2 linked regions of the Actomonas aquatica genome follow. The protein of the gene in region 1 binds, or shares a complex with, the protein of each later gene. Links are inferred from orthologs where the notes say so. Each region holds a gene or a part of one and is shown on either strand. Other genes may lie near its edges.

Region 1 (7,980 bases):
CCGGCGTCGGCCGCGTCGGCGTCGTGGGCGTCATCCACGGTCAGTCCCGCGTCTCCGATCGGGTCGTCGGCCTGCGCGCCGACATGGACGCCTTGCCGATCAACGAGGACACCGGTGCCGCCCATGCCTCCCTCAACCCCGGCGTCATGCACGCCTGCGGTCACGATGGCCACACCACCATGCTACTCGCCGCGGCCCAAGTGCTGGCCGAGACCCGTAACTTCGACGGCTCCGCCGTGCTCATTTTCCAACCCGCCGAAGAGGGTGGCGGCGGCGGCAAGGCCATGTGTGACGACGGCCTCATGGAGCGCTTCGGCATCCAGGAGGTTTACGGCATGCACAACATGCCCACCCTGCCCGTCGGCTCCTTCGCCATCCGGCCCGGTCCGTTCTTCGCGTCGGCCGACGAATGGATCATCGAAGTCACCGGCCGCGGCGGCCACGCCGCCATGCCGCACCTGACGATCGACCCGACGGTCGTTGCCTCCCACCTCACCCTCGCCCTGCAAACCATCGCCTCGCGCACCGTCGATCCGATGCTGCCGGTGGTGGTCTCCGTCACCAGCTTCCGCACCGCCAGCGACGCCTTCAACGTGATCCCACCCAGCGTCGAACTCCGCGGCACCGTGCGTGCCCTCTCGGCCGAGGCCCGTGAGATCGCTCTGCGCCGCGTCACCGAAATCGCCACCCACACCGCCGCCACCTTCGGCGCCACCGCGACCTGCCGCGAATACAAGCTGGGTTATCCGGTGACCACCAATCACCCCCTCGAAACCCAGCATGCCCTCACCGCGGCCCGCGCCATCGCCGGGAACGAGCAGGTAAACGCCAACGCCCCCGCCGTCCTCGGCGCCGAGGACTTTGCCTTCATGCTCAACGAGCGTCCGGGCGCCTACATCCTCACCGGCAACGGCGACACCGCCAACCTCCACCACCCGGCCTACGATTTCGACGATGCTGCCATCCCGCACGGTGCGTCCTTCTGGATCGAACTGATCGAGCAGCGCCTGCCTTTGGGTTCCTGAGCATATGACCGCGCGTTGGCAGCGCCTCCTCGGGCAACTCGGTCCGGGTCTCGCTTGGTTGGTGCTGGTCTGCGGCGGCCTCACGCTCGTGCCCGACTACGGGCTCTACATCGACGAATACACCAACCACTTCTTCGGCGTCACGTGGTATGACTATGCCCGCGACGTCATCGTGGACGGCCAACCCATCGCCCCGCTCAACGGCGCCACCGATCACGATGTGGTGCACGGCCCGATCTTCGAGATGGCCCTCGCTTGGCTTGGCCGAAGCGTCCTTCACCTCGAAGGCCTGCCCGCTGTCATTCACCTGCGCCATGCCGCCGTCTGGCTGAGTTTCTGCGCCGCGGTGTTGATGGTGTATGGGCTCGCTCGGCAGCTCGGCCTCGGCCGTGGTTGGGCCCTCGTCGCCGGCGGGTTTACCCTCTGCCAACCGCGCATCTTTTCCCACGCCTTCTACGACTCGGTGGATATTTCGTTTCTGGCGTTCTACGCCGCCGGCCTGCTCAGCTTGGTGTGGTATGCGCGCCGCCCCCACCTCGGGCGACTAGTCCTTCATGCGGTGGCCTGCGCCTGCGCGATCTCCGTGCGCTCCATCGGCGCGGTCCTCCCGATCCTCACCGGCGGCGTCATCCTCTACCACCTCATCACCGCTACCGCCGCGACCTCCACTGTATCCGGCAAAGCACGACATCCGCGCTGGCGACTGATTGGCCACGGGCTGCTGTATCCGCTCCTCGTCTTTGGCGTGACGGTCCTGAGCTGGCCCTTCCTCTGGAACCATCCGCTCGATCGCCTCGCCGAGGTCGTGCAACTTACACCACGCGTCGGCTGGGCCGGCAAGGTGCTCTACGGCGGCACCGAGATCATCACCACCGACCTGCCCTGGCACTACGTTCCGGTGTGGATCCTCATCACCACGCCCGTGGCCATAAGCCTGCTCACCCTCGTCGGCGGGCTCGATCTGCTGGTGGCGACGTTGCGTCATCCGTGGCGGACCTGTCGGGAGCGCTTGCCCGAACTCTGCGTCGCCGGCGCGTTCGCGGGTCCGCTCGCCGCCGTGATTCTACTGCGCGCCGAGGTCTATGACGGCTGGCGGCATTTGTTCTTCATCTACCCGGCCATGTGCCTGCTCGCCGCGCTCGGCCTGCACCGCGCCAGCCAATGGACCCGCGCCCTCCTCCCCGCCACGTGGCACCGCCCGGCCTTCGCCACCGGGGCCCTGCTCATCGCCCTCAACCTCGGCGCGATGGTGCTCTTCGCTGTCCGCCACCACCCCTACCAGAACCTCTATTTTAATCGCCTCGCCGGTCCCGATCTGCCCACCGCCAAGAGCCGCTTTGAGCTTGATTTCTGGGGGCTGTCCTACCTCGAAGCGCTGCGCCATCTCGTGGCCACCCAACCCGACGGTCCGCTGCGCATCTACCACGGCCAAAACGCCATGCTCGCGATCAACCGCACCATGTTGGCCGACGCCGATCACCACCGCATCCAGCAGGTCGAATACGACGCCGCAGAGTGGGTGTTCAGCAACTACCGCCAACGTCGCCACGGTTACCCCGACCTCGCGGAGTATTATTCCCTCATCATCGACGACGCCAAGGTCATCACCATCTACCGCAAGGATCCCGCGCAGCCTTAACATGAGCCGCGCGCGCAGCCCTGCATTGCGTTACCGGGCGCCCCGATCACACGCTCGCCGTTGTGAGACTTCTGGCCCCGTTTTTGTTGCTGCTGCTGTTACCCTGGTCCGGCACCGCGGCTGATTTCCCCGGCGAAACCTCCACGTGGAATGGCTACGTTCGCCACGACTTCGTCTTCGAGGGTCACGAGGCCATCGTGGTGGTCCCCGATCAACCCGCTCCCGGACGCCCTTGGTTGTGGCGTGCCCGCTTCTGGGGTCACGCGCCCGAGTCCGATGTCCTCCTGCTCGAACGTGGTTTCCATATCGCCTACTGCGATGTGGCCGACCTCTTCGGCTCTCCCACCGCCGTCGAACGTTGGAATCACTTCTACACCGCTATGACCCGCGACTACGGCCTGGCCCCCAAGGTCGCGCTCAAGGGCCTCAGCCGCGGTGGCCTTATCATCTACAACTGGGCCAAGGCCAACCCCGACAAGGTCTCCTGCATCTACGGCGACGCCCCCGTCTGCGACCTGCGCAGCTGGCCGGGTTCGCGCCGCGACCTGCCACGCTGGCAGGTGGTGCTCGATCTCTACGGTCTCAGCGAAGACGAAATCGATACCGCGCCCGTCAGCCCTATCCACGGCTTGAAGCCGCTCGCCGCCGCCGGCGTGCCGCTGCTCCATGTCGTCGGCGATCGGGATGAAACCGTGCCGGTGGCCGACAACACCGCGGTGCTCGCCGCCCGCTATCGTGCCCTCGGCGGCTCCATCACGATCATCCACAAACCCGACGTCGCCCATCACCCGCACGGACTGGAGGATTCCACGCCCATTGTGGATTTTATCCTCGCGCACACACCGGCCCCGGACGCCGCTCGTCCCTGAATTCCCCGCCCTCCCCTGCAATCGGACAATCGCGCTTGTCGCGCGGCGCGTTTAGCGCTCTGGGTATTCGTTTCCATGAGCTCTGAATCCGTCGAAAACGTCGTCATCGTAGGCACCGGCTGTGCCGGCCTCACCGCCGCCATTTACACCGGCCGCGCCAATCTCAACCCTCTCGTGCTCGAGGGCACCCAGCCCGGCGGACAGCTCACCACGACGTCCGAAGTCGAAAACTTCCCCGGTTTCCCCGAGGGCGTGGACGGCTTCATGCTCATGGACAACCTGCGCAAGCAGGCCACCAAGTTCGGCGCCCGCTTCCAGCAGTCGCTCGTCGACTCCGTCGATTTCACCAGCATGCCCCGCAAACTCGTCTGCGGCGGTAAAACCATCCTGGCCAAGTGCGTCATCATCGCCACCGGCGCCTCCCCGCGCCTCACCGGCGTCCCCGGTGAAAAGGAACTCTACGGCGGCAAGGGCGTGACCACCTGCGCCACCTGCGACGGTGCCTTCTACCGCAAGATGGACGTCGCCGTCATCGGCGGTGGCGACAGCGCCGCCGAAGAGGCCCTCTTCCTCACCCGTTTCTGCAGCAAGGTTTACCTCGTCCACCGCCGCGACGAATTGCGCGCCTCCAAGATCATGGCCGAGCGCGCCACCTCCCACGAAAAGATCGAGATGGTCTGGGACAGCGTGCCCGTCGCCGTCGAAGGCGTCGAAGAAGGCGCCGTGAGCGGCCTGCGCATCAAGAACGTCAAAACCGGCACGGAAAGCACCCTGCCGATCAAGGGCCTCTTCGTCGCCATCGGCCACGTGCCCAACACCGGCCCCTTCGCCGCCGCCCTCGAGACCGAGGACAACGGCTACTTCAAGCCCGCCGCCGGCTCCCAGGTGAAGACCTCCGTCCCCGGCGTGTATGTCGCCGGCGACTGTGCCGACCACGTCTACCGCCAGGCCATCACCGCCGCCGGCATGGGCTGCGCCGCCGCCATCGAGGCCGAGCGCTGGCTCGCCGAGCAGGAGTAAAGGCCCGGACGACCGGCTCTCCCCCCCATCCGATCAAGGCGCGCCCACCCGGCGCGCCTTTTCATTATCTTTCATGTTGCCCGGGCCGGATGCGCCAAACGCACTGGCCCCGTGTCTGACACCCCTGCTGCCCCTGCCCCGCCCCCTTCCTGGGGCCAGATCGAACGTCTCCGCCCGGCCGAGATCGAAGCCATCGCCGCCGCCACCCCCATCGCTTACCTGCCTTGGGGCGCCCTCGAATACCACGGCACCCACGCCGCCACCGGCCTCGACAGCCTGAAGGCCCACGCCCTCTGCCAGGCGCTCGCTCGCGAGCTCGGCGGCCTCGTTTACCCCGCCGTCAACCTCGCGGCCAACACCATCAAAACCGCCCCCGATCTCAGCTTCCCGCGGCACTCGATCGATTTTTCCGAAAACACCCTGCGCCTCGTCGCCCGCGAGTATTTCGCCCAACTCGCCGATGAGGGCTATCGCGTCGTTTTCATCCTCTGCGGTCACGTCGGCCAACCTCACTACGATATCCTCAAAGCCGAAGCCCAACGCGCCGACGCCGCGCACGCGGCCACCACGTTCATCGCGTCCTCCGAAACCGACCTCGTTTCGCCCGACCTCTTCATCGTCAACCACGCAGCTCTCGGCGAGGTCGCCCTGCTCATGGCCTCCGATCCGGACTGCGTGGACCTCTCCCAGCTGCCCGCCGATCGCGAGCCCACCCTACAGGAGGACGCCGTCTGGGGGCCCGACCCACGCCCCGCCACCGCCGAACTCGGCCAACGCTTCACCGCCGCGTTTGTCGCCGCCGCCGCCGCCCGCCTGCGCCCGCTGTTGGACGCTCCTGCCCATCCTAAGTCTCAACTTCTGCCCCGGCCGGATCGTCGGGCATAAAGCCCGACCCACCTTACTCACCAGCGTTCACCCGATTGTGGGTCGGGCTTTACGCCCGACATCCTCGCCCGCTCCTCTTTATGAACTATCGCACGCTCGGCCGCACCGGCCTTTCCGTCAGTGAAATTAGCCTCGGCACCTGGTCCTTCGGCTCGCCCATTTACGGCGGCGTGGATCAGACCGACGCCCACGAAGCCATCCGCGCCGCCCTCGATCTCGGTATCAACAGTTTCGATACCGCTCCGCTCTACGGCACGCCCGCCGAAGACGGCATCGCCGAAAAGGTGCTCGGTCGCGCCCTCGGCGCCGATCGCGATCAGGTCACCATCACCACCAAGTTTGGTCGCTATCCCACCCGCGGACACTTGAACACCTTTTACTCCGCGGCCGGTGTCACCGAGTCGGTAGAGGACAGCCTGCGCCGCCTCGGCACCGACCGGCTTGACGTCCTGTTCTTCCACTCGCCCTTCGGCCCCGAACAGATTGAAGACGACGTCTGGGGCGCACTCGATGCCCTCAAGACCAGCGGCAAGGTGCGCTTCGTCGGCCATTCCGTTTCCCTGCCCGACAAAACCAGCGAGATGACCCGCGAGTGGGCCCGCGACGGTCGCATCGATGTGGTGCAACTCGTCATCAGCCTGATGAATCGCGAAAACACCGCGCTCATCGCCGACCTCGCCGCGCTCGATGTCGGCATCCTCGCCCGCGAGTCGCTCGCCAACGGCTTTCTCGCCGGCGTTTACACGCCCGAAACCACCTTCCCCGCCGGCCACCTCAACGCGCGCTACTCCCGCGAGGAAATCGCCGAACGCGTCGCCGTGGCGGAGCGTTACCGCGCCGAACTCGTGACCGGGGAGGTCACCTCCCTCGCCCAGGCCGCTCTGCGCTGGGTGCTCGACCAGCCCGGCATCTCCAGCGTCCTCGCCGGCTCCAGCCGGGTGAATGAGATCACCGACTGCGCCGCCGCCTCCGACGCGCCCCCCTTCTCCACCGCGCAACTCGCCGCCGCCGCCGCGATCCACACCCGGGACTACCCGCCGGCCTGAGTGGAGCGGGCACCGCCCCTCCCCCAACCTCACTCCGCATCGGATCTAGGGTGCATTACCCTATCGGCTTAACTTTGCCCGCAATGAGACGAACGAGACGCAACGCCACGCTTACCCAACCGCCCGTGGTCTTGTCGTCCCATGCAACTCAACGTCACTCATAAAATCTTCCTCGTCACCCTCACCGCCGGCGTAGCCTTGGCCGCCCTCGGAGGGATGGTGCTCGGCACGTTCAACAAGGTGGTGCACACCAATGACGAACTCGCCCTGCTCAATGAAGCGCTGAAAAACCACCAATCGGCCGACATGATGCACGACGCCATCCGCGGTGACGTCATCTCCTTCCGCCTCGCCGTCGCGACCGGAGACAAAGCGTTCGCCCAAGAAAGCGCTCAGGATCTTATCAGTCACGGCGACGACCTCAAAACCCACATCGCCGCCAACGCCGCCCTCGCCCTGCCCAAGCACATCAGTGCCCTACTGGAACCGACCTACCGCCCCCTCGAAACCTACCTGGCCGCCGGACAAAAGCTCACCGCCGCCCAGGATATCGAACCGGCCAAGTTGGCAGCCCTGCTCAATACCTTCAACACCGCCTTCGAAGATCTCGAGGGTGCCATGGGCGACGTAAGTGACGCTCTCATCGACAGCATGAAAACCACCCAAGCCGCGAGCGCGTCATTCGTGTCCGGTTTCAAACGCTCCCTGCTCATCGGCTTCTCCATCGCCGCGATCCTCCTGATCGTCGTCAGCTTGCTCGTTGCCCGCAGCGTCCCCCGTCCTTTCGCGCTCATCATCTCCGAGCTCGCGCAAACCTCCTCCCTCAATGCCAGCGCCGCCGCCCTCGTCGCTCAAACCAGCAACGAGTTGGCCGACTCCTCCAATCACCAGGCCGCGTCCCTCGAGCAGGTCGGCGCTTCCCTCGAAGAAGTGGCCGGCATGACCGCCCGCAATACCACTCACGCCGAGCGCGCCAAGACTCTCTCCGGCTCCGCCCGCCACGGCGTCGATGCCGGCAACCAAAACATGCAGCGCATGGTCTCCGCCATGGACGCCATCAAGAAGGCCTCCGAGGAAATCGCCGCCATCCTCAAGACGATCGACGAGATCGCTTTCCAAACCAACATCCTCGCCCTCAACGCCGCCGTCGAAGCCGCCCGCGCCGGTGAGGCCGGCGCCGGCTTCGCCGTCGTCGCCGACGAAGTGCGCGCTCTCGCCCAACGCTCCGCCAAGGCCGCCAGCGAGGTGGAGGGCCGCATCACCGACGCCATCCAACGCAGCGACTCCGGCGTCGCCATCTGCTCCGAGGTGTCGACGCAACTCTCCTCCATCGCCGCCCAAGTGCGCGAGGTCGACGACCTCATGGCCGAGATCGCCAGCGCCTCCCAAGAGCAGGCCCAGAACACCGCCCAGGTGAACAGCGCCGTCTCCCAGATGGACAGCTCCGTGCAGCGCACTGCCGCCCAAGCCGAGGAAAGCTCCTCCACCGCCTCCGA
Region 2 (7,886 bases), 1.7 Mb from region 1 along the record:
ACATCCCCATCGAATCGGTCACCAAACAATACATCGAGGTCCTCCACTCCATGCGGGAGCTCAACCTCGAGGTGGCCGGCGACTTCTTCGTCATGGCGGCCACCCTTATGGAAATTAAGAGCCGCATGCTGCTACCCCGCGGACTCGCCGCAGTCGACACCGAGGGCGACGGCGACGACGGCATGGATCCGCGCTGGGAACTCGTGCACCAGCTGCTCCAATACAAGAAGTTCAAGGAAGCCGCCCAGGAACTCGACCGCCTCGTCGAATACCAACAAGGCCTGCTCTCCCGCCACGTCTCGAAGCTCACCGTCCCCCAGCAGGCACGCCCGCTCAAACCGATCGACCGCGTCGACCTCTGGAACGCGTTCAACATGGTCCTGCGTCGCCTCGCCGAAAAACTCGTCATCGGCGAAATTCAGGACGAGCAGATCACCGTCGCCGACCAGATGGAAATGCTGATGGAGAAGATCAAGACGGAGAAATCCTTCGTCTTCACCTCTCTCTTCACCGGCCCGCTCACCGTGCGCGTCCTCGTCGCGACCTTCCTCGCCGTGCTCGAACTCACCCGCATGAACCGCCTGCGCGTGCGCCAGACCGAAGCCTTTGCCGACATCCTTTGCGAAGCCCGCGAAGACGAGATCCCACTTGAAACCCCGGTCGATACGGACAGCGTGACCGCGTGAGTTCCTCCTCCGAACAACCTTCACGCCCGTCCCGTCCGCAACCTCGCTCCGGTCTGCTCGGCGTGGGGCTCGACAACGAGGACGGCCACAAACGCATCACCCGCGGCGAGAAATTTGTCCTCGTTGGCGGCTCGCAGGAAACCCACGAGCGCATGACTGAGACCACCCTCAAAACCTTTGAGGAACTCAAGCGCCGCGACAAACACCTCGAGACCGTCGACAAACGCGAACTCGCCGAGATCATCCACAAATCCACCCCGCAATAAGCCCCATCCTCCCGGAACCTGCCCCCGCGCACTTGCGGCTTTGGCTACTCTGACTTTCCCTAAGCGCCTCTCCCTTTTTTTCGCCGATTTAACCTCCGTCCATTTATGTCCGCCAATATCGCAAACCTCGATTCCTCCAGCTTCCAAACCACCGTGAGCGGTGATCAGCCCGTTCTCGTCGATTTCTGGGCTCCCTGGTGCGGCCCCTGCAAGGCCATCGCCCCGGTGCTCGAAGAGATCGCCACCGAGCTCGACGGCAAGCTGACCGTCGCGAAGGTCAACGTGGATGAGAACGACGCCATCTCCGCCGAATTCGGCGTGCGTGCCATCCCGACCCTCCTCCTCTTCAAGGGCGGCACCGTGGTTGAGCAGATCGTCGGCATGACCTCCAAGGACGCCCTCCTCGGCAAGGTCAACGCCCACCTCTGAGCCAACCCTTCAGTCCCACTTCCCCCGAAGGCGCGCCCTCCCCGGCGCGCCCTTTTTGTGCCCCAGCACCGGCCCTACACCTCTCCACCCGCCCCTCTTCGTCCCAGTGTAGCAGCGGCCGTCTCGGCCGCTCTCGTTGCCCCTCAGCCTAAAACCGCCGCTCCCCCCCGTCGGCCCAGACCCAGCCCCTAGCCCCTAGCCCCCCATCCACCCAGCCACCCAGCCACCCAGCCACCTACCAAACCAACGCCAAACTCAGCAGCAGCGCCATCAGCGCCACATACCGACCCGTCGCGCCCAGCAAAGCGATCAACCCTGGAGCGTCCGTCGTCCGCCGCAGCGTCTGCAACTGCCGCGCACCGATCGCCGCTCCGGTCACCGCCAGCACCGCACTTTCCCAAGGAGCCAGCACTCCCAGCGCGCCCAGCCCCACCACCACGGAAATCATCACGGCATGCCCCAACGCAAACTGCAGCTGGGCAAACACCGGCCCAAAGCGCACTGCCGTGGTGCGTTTGCCGGCCACGCGGTCAGTCTCAATGTCCCGATAGTTGTTCACCACCAAAATATTGGTCGCCAGCGCACCGATCCCCGCCCCCACCAGCCAGGCTCCGGTCGACACCGTGCCCGCCTGCACAAAGTAGGTCGCCGCCACCGCCACCAGGCCAAAAAAGATGAAAACAAACACGTCGCCCCAACCGTGGTAGGCCAGCGGATACGGCCCGCCCGTGTAAGCCACCCCACACACGATCGACAGCACGCCGATCACCAGCAACGGCCAGCCGCCAAACTGCAGTAGCGACAGACCGACCAGAAACGCCGCCGTGAACACCGCCATCATCGCCCGCTTCATCGTCGCCGGCGCGATCAGCCCCGCCGCCACCGCTCGCCGCGGACCCACCCGGGCCGCCGTATCGGCTCCTTTGACGAAGTCGTAGTAGTCGTTGGCGTAGTTGGTCCCGATCTGAATCAGCACCGCAAAAGCCAGACAGGTCAGGGCGGCCGCGCCGTGAAAGACCCCGTCATGCCACGCCAGCGCCGTCGCCGCCATGACGGGCGCGATCGCCGCCGGCAAGGTGCGCGGCCGCGCCGCCTCCCACCACAGCGCCAAGCCCCCCCCCGACGAAGCGGTCGCCGTTTTCATCGCACCACGATCTTTGTGCGCTTCCGGTATTGCGCCAGCCTACGCCGAAAGAGCACCGCCATCACTGGCGGAAACAAAGCCAGCCCCGCCATCAATGCCCCTGCGCGCGGTCCCGCACCGAGAAACACGGCCAGAATGGCGATGCCACCACCGTAAGCGGCCAGGAAGATCGCCGGATTGGGCAGCACCACATTGATCGCCCAGATGGCGAAAAACCCGATGAGCGCCGCTTTCACCCCCACGATCGGAAACGCCAGACCGAGGATAAAAAACAACGGCGGCGACAAGGTAAACTTCTCCTCCACCCGCACCATCTGGATCAGCACCGCCGCGAACAGAATCACCGCCTGCGTGCCCAAAATCACATTACCCAACGGCATTTCCGGCACCGCGACGATCGTGTGCACCAACGTCGGCACGGTCGCCATCACCGCATAACCACCCGCCAAAGCCCGCAGCAAATCGATCCAGTTGCGCCGCCGCGCAAACTCTTCGCCGGCCCACACACTGTAGTCGCCTGGCAAGCGATCCCGGTTGGCGCCCCCCGAGGTTTTGGTCTTCTTCCGTCGGCCGCTGCCCTCCGGACGCCCCAGGCGCAGCCAACTGCGCGGCAGCCAAAGCAACGTTAAACCGATAAGAAGAAAGACAAGATCGCGAATCACAGGCGTTTGGGAAAGAGCGCATTCGAAGTGGCGGAACTGCCCCTGTCAAAGGCACATCCCGCTCAATTCGTCCCTCCGCTTGGCTCAGCGAATCACGAAGCCCCGAAACTCAGCCGGACGCTTCTGCGCCACCCGCTCCACCTGCCGCACATAACCGTGCATGCGGTCGCGCACCTCCTCCACCAGACCGTCGATTTCGGCCTTCGCCCCCTCCACTTCCAGCAGCACGCGACCGTCGGTCAGGTTCTGCACAAACCCGCAGACTTCGAACTCCTTGGCCGCCTGCAGCACGTTGTAGCGGAAGCCCACGCCCTGCACGCGACCGGAAAAATGCACTGTTTCGTGAACAACGTCTGCCATGGTTAAAGTCGGCAAGCTACGTGGCATCAGCACCTTTCAGCAATCCACAAAATCCGCCGCAATCGGCCCGTTTTAGGCTATCGAAGCACACACCGGTCGGTGCCCGATTTCTGATTTGCATTTTGGGAACCCCCTCCCACGTTGGGCGACAGGTCCCCGACCACCACATCTAGAATGAGCAATTACAATTCCGACAGTCCCTCCGATAACGAATGGGACGAACGAGGCGAGCTGGCGTGGAACGAGTTTGATTGGGAGCAATACCTCCGCGAGCAGGACGAACTGATCCACCGCTACATCGGACACTACGAACGACTCGAAGGCCGCCCGGAGCGCTTGGACGAAGCCGCGCACCGCATGGGCTGGGACGAGGACAGTTGGAGTTCCGACAACGATTTTGAACCGCCCGCCGCGTTCGGCGATGCGCCCACCGCCGAGCCCTCCCCGGCCAGCAACGAGCGCGAGACCGATCCCTACACGCTGCACAAAAACCCGGTCTTCATCGCGACCAAGGGTATTTTCCTGACCCTCATCCGCGGTTGGGAACGCGCCGCCGACCGTCCCGAGAAAGTCCCGCAGCGCCTCGCCCTCGCCTTCCACTCCGCGGTGCACCGCGCCGAGCAACAGGCCATGTTTGCCATCTCCGCCCTCGATTTCGGCGACTACGCGATGGCCATCAGCCTGCTCAAACGCGCCATGCGCGAGCTCAACGCCTGCTTCTCGCTGCTCAACCAGACCGAGGCCCCCAGCCGCGCTTTGGCCGACTTCACCGCCCTCGCCACTCCGCGCCTCTTCGATCTGCGCGAGATCTGGCTGCGCGTGATGAACGAGTGCCGCGAGGAACTCGAGCGCCCCTCCGACGAGGACGACGAGGACTAAGCCCCACCGAGACTCTACCCTTTCTAGCGGCGTCCCTCATCGGAACGCCGCTTTTTCATGCCCCGTGGCTCCATCCCTAAGTAGCTGCGCTTGAGCCCCAGGCGAAAGCGTGGCCCCAAACGCGACCATCCCACGCACATAGGTCGCCGAATTCCCCCCCCTCCCGCCGCGCGGCTACGAGTGTGAACGAGTGGCTCCGGCCGGCCCCCCCAACCCCTCACGGCATCCCCAACAACCGCCGCGCCGGCGTAAACCCCGGATCCGCCGCGAGCGCCCGCTGCGCCGCCGCCCGCGCTCCCTCCCGATCGCCCGTCTGCCACAACACCGTCGCGATCGCATACGCATAATCCGGCACCGACGGCGCCCGCGCCTCCGCCTCGCGCAGCGCTGCCAACCCGTCCTCCCGGGCACCCGTCTGCACCAACAGCAAACCGAGATTATACCAAGCCCGATCCAGCTCCGGCTGACGTTCCACCGCCGCCCGCAACGCCCGCTGCGACTGCTCCATCAAGCCGGCCTCAGCATAAGCCAACCCGGCCGTAAACATCGCGTTGCCATCCTTCGGCCGGAGCTGCGCCGCCCGGTAAAACGCCGCCGCCGCCTGCGGCATCCGCGCCAGCGCCTGCAAGACCTGCGCATGCGCTTCGTGAATGCCGGGCGAATAGCGGTCCCAGTTCGCCGCCAAGCGAATCTCCGCCTCGGCCTCCAACATCTGTCCTTGGTTCGCCAGATGCTGCCCTTGGCGCAACCGCCCACCCGGTTGATCCAACGTGAGCGCAAGATAAGCCTGCTGTTCCGCCGCCAAATCCGGTCGTCGTGCCACCGCTTCCGGCAAGGCCCACGCTGCATCCAATCGCACGAGTCGCACCGGATCGTCCAGCAAGGGCGTCAACACCTGCGCCGCCTCAGCCGTTCCCGCCAACACCTGTGCTGCCGCCGATCGCACCATCGGGTCCGCGTGCTCCGTCGCCGCCACCGCCGCCCCCCTCACCTCGGCGTGCTCCGCCGCTACTGGCGCCAACAACTGCAGGTAGGTTGCCCGCCACGCCGGAATGTCTTCGCCCGCCAACAACCCCAGCAGCGCCTCCGTCGCCCCCGTGTCGCCCGTCTGCGCCGCATGCACCGCGCGTGCCCGCGCCCGCTGCCGCGAGTCCATTTTATCGCCATACCAATCCTGCGTGTGCGCGATGGCCCAATCCACCGACTCCTCCGAATGGCAGCCGTTGCAGGCATTCGGAATGCCGAGCTCCTTGGTCAGCAGCGGATCCGGTTTCAGCCAGCCGTGGTCATGGCGCGGTGCCCGCTCCATGTAGGGGGTAGTCGGCATGTGACAGGACACACATTGGTTGCCCGTCGACCCGAGCCCGTGCCGCGAATGCGCCGTCGGGTCGATCACCGGAGTCGCCACTTGCGTGAGCGGCATCACCCGGCCCGGCGCACTGTGGCATTGCATGCAGAGCGCGTTGTTCTCCACCGGCAGCACCGTCTTCGTCGTGTGTGGATCATGACAATCCATGCAGCTCACGCCCGCGTGGTGCATCCGACTGAGCTTCACCGAGGTCCAATTAAAATCCTCATCCCGCTGCTGCCCGTCCGGCCAGAACACGCCCGCCTGCACCGGCAGCGTCAGCCGAAAATGATCCTCATACCGCGCCCCCGGTGGAAACTCCGCCGTCAGCGCCTCGTTGCGCGCGTGGCAATACGCGCACGACTGCTCCGCCCGATCCCGCTCCTTGATCCAACTCGCCAACCCCGTCGCCGCCGTCGCGCCTTCCGTTCCGTGCCCCGGAGCCACCGGCCCATGACACTGCGTGCAACTGATGCCCTGCTCCACCCAGGTCGACGCGTAGGTGTCCGTCGCCGCATCATACTGCTTCTGGTAGCCCGTCATGTGGCACTGCGCGCACATCGAATTCCAGTTCATGCCTCGCCCCGTCCAATGCCCCCACTCTCCGTGCCGCCGCCCCTCCTGCCCAAACACGTTGAACCACTCCTCCCGCTCCACGTCCCACGCCAGGTCAGTCGGCTGCAAACGCCCATCCCCGTCGCTGGTCTCCACCAACATCTGCCGCAGCGGGTGGTATCCCAACACCGCCTTCACCGGATAACGCGCCCCATCCGCCGGTCCCCCGTCTTCGACCAGCACCACGCCCCCGGCCTCATCCCGCCCGACCACCATAGCCGAGCCGCCATCCGCCAAACGCCGCCCCTCCGCCAGCGCGTCTCCCAGCTCCGCGTCCGCCAGCAACTGATTCGCCCGCGCGTGATCCGTCCCATGCCACGCCGATAGCTGCTCCGCATGACACGCCCCGCAATACGCCGCCGTCTGCTCCGGCGCCGCCGAAGGCACTGCCTGGCCCACCTTCCCCGCCGCGAGTCCCGCCACCGCCACAGCTGACCCCGCCGCCTCCCGCTCTCGTTCCGCATCCGGAGCCCGCCGACACGCCCCCACCAGCAACACCACGCCCCCGATCGTCCACCACCCCACCACCAGCCCGATCGCCCATCGCCAACGCGCCGCCGCCCCGGAGCGTAGGGGGGCAACAGCAGATTCGGAACGGGGCATCTCGCCATCCCAAACCCGATTCCCAACCGACGTAAAGCCGTCTCCCACCATCTGCTCCGCTAAAAAAACCGCCGCCACGCTATTTTCTCTATTGATAATTTTATGACGATTTCTTCTCGTCGGCGAAATTGAACCCCGTAACCCCTAAGTTCGATTTCTCGGTGCTGCGCCATCTCCGCCGCCAGCACGACCTGACGATCGCCGCCCTCTCCGAGCGTTCCGGCGTTTCCGTCGCCGTTATTTCCAAACTCGAGCGCAACCAGCAGACCGCCGCCCTCGAAACCCTTTACAACCTCGCCCGTGCGTTCGGCCTCAGCGCCACCGACCTGTTGGCCATGGCTGAATCTTCTCTCGCCCACCGGGCGACCGAGAAGTCCCACCGCACGGGCGAGTTCAAATTTCGCGAGATCCGCTACTCCAACGCCGTCGCCCTGCTCGGCGAGGCCCCCCGCGACGCCGCCGTCTCCCGCCCCGAGGTCCACCACGACGACACCGAGCTTTGCTGGGTCCTTCAAGGCGCCCTGCGCCTACGCCTGCCCCACGAGACCTTCGACCTCTCCGCCGGCCAAAGCATCCAGTTCGACGCCATCCAGGAGCACACCTACGAGGCCCTCGACGACACTCGCTTTCTCATCCTCCACCTCCGCAAAGACAAACGCTACTAACCCCTCCCACTTGTCACGTATTACGTGACACTTCCCCCTAACCCCCTCTTTTGCATGAACATCGATAACACCCTGACCATCGCAGATCTCGCTCCCGCGCTGGAGCGCTTTTGGAAACTCTCCGGCGAGAAGATCGACCTCATCCACGCCGAATACGACCCCGCCCAGGGCTCCCCCGTCTTCACCGTCGCCGGCAAATACACCACCCGCGGCTGGACCGAATGGACCG

The links.
Region 2: the proteins of trxB (region 1) and trxA are in contact, whole or in part, in a crystal structure (PDB 1F6M), measured with the Escherichia coli proteins. The link is inferred for Actomonas aquatica from one-to-one orthologs.

Annotation. Positions count from the first base shown.
Region 1 is NZ_CP139781.1:1,879,709-1,887,688, forward strand. The notes cover bases 2,768-5,580. They hold trxB (thioredoxin-disulfide reductase), read left to right. Parts: upstream 2,768-3,608; coding sequence 3,609-4,553; downstream 4,554-5,580. Other genes in these bases: K1X11_RS07210 (alpha/beta hydrolase family protein), read left to right, coding at 2,768-3,533; K1X11_RS07220 (creatininase family protein), read left to right, coding at 4,665-5,438; K1X11_RS07225 (aldo/keto reductase), read left to right, coding at 5,519-5,580. Outside these bases: K1X11_RS07200 (amidohydrolase), read left to right, coding at 1-1,025; K1X11_RS07205 (phospholipid carrier-dependent glycosyltransferase), read left to right, coding at 1,030-2,664; more of K1X11_RS07210, read left to right, coding at 2,727-2,767; more of K1X11_RS07225, read left to right, coding at 5,581-6,484; K1X11_RS07230 (methyl-accepting chemotaxis protein), read left to right, coding at 6,626-7,980.
Region 2 is NZ_CP139781.1:190,805-198,690, reverse strand. The notes cover bases 1-2,719. They hold trxA (thioredoxin), read left to right. Parts: upstream 1-1,057; coding sequence 1,058-1,381; downstream 1,382-2,719. Other genes in these bases: K1X11_RS00755 (hypothetical protein), read right to left, coding at 2,522-2,719; K1X11_RS00760 (1,4-dihydroxy-2-naphthoate polyprenyltransferase), read right to left, coding at 1,617-2,525; K1X11_RS00770 (hypothetical protein), read left to right, coding at 683-952; K1X11_RS00775 (segregation and condensation protein A), read left to right, coding at 1-686. In the rest of the region: more of K1X11_RS00755, read right to left, coding at 2,720-3,187; K1X11_RS00750 (acylphosphatase), read right to left, coding at 3,272-3,547; K1X11_RS00745 (hypothetical protein), read left to right, coding at 3,722-4,426; K1X11_RS00740 (multiheme c-type cytochrome), read right to left, coding at 4,644-6,992; K1X11_RS00735 (helix-turn-helix domain-containing protein), read left to right, coding at 7,154-7,657; K1X11_RS00730 (glycosyl hydrolase), read left to right, coding at 7,712-7,886. UniProt on the Escherichia coli protein: Participates in various redox reactions through the reversible oxidation of its active center dithiol to a disulfide and catalyzes dithiol-disulfide exchange reactions.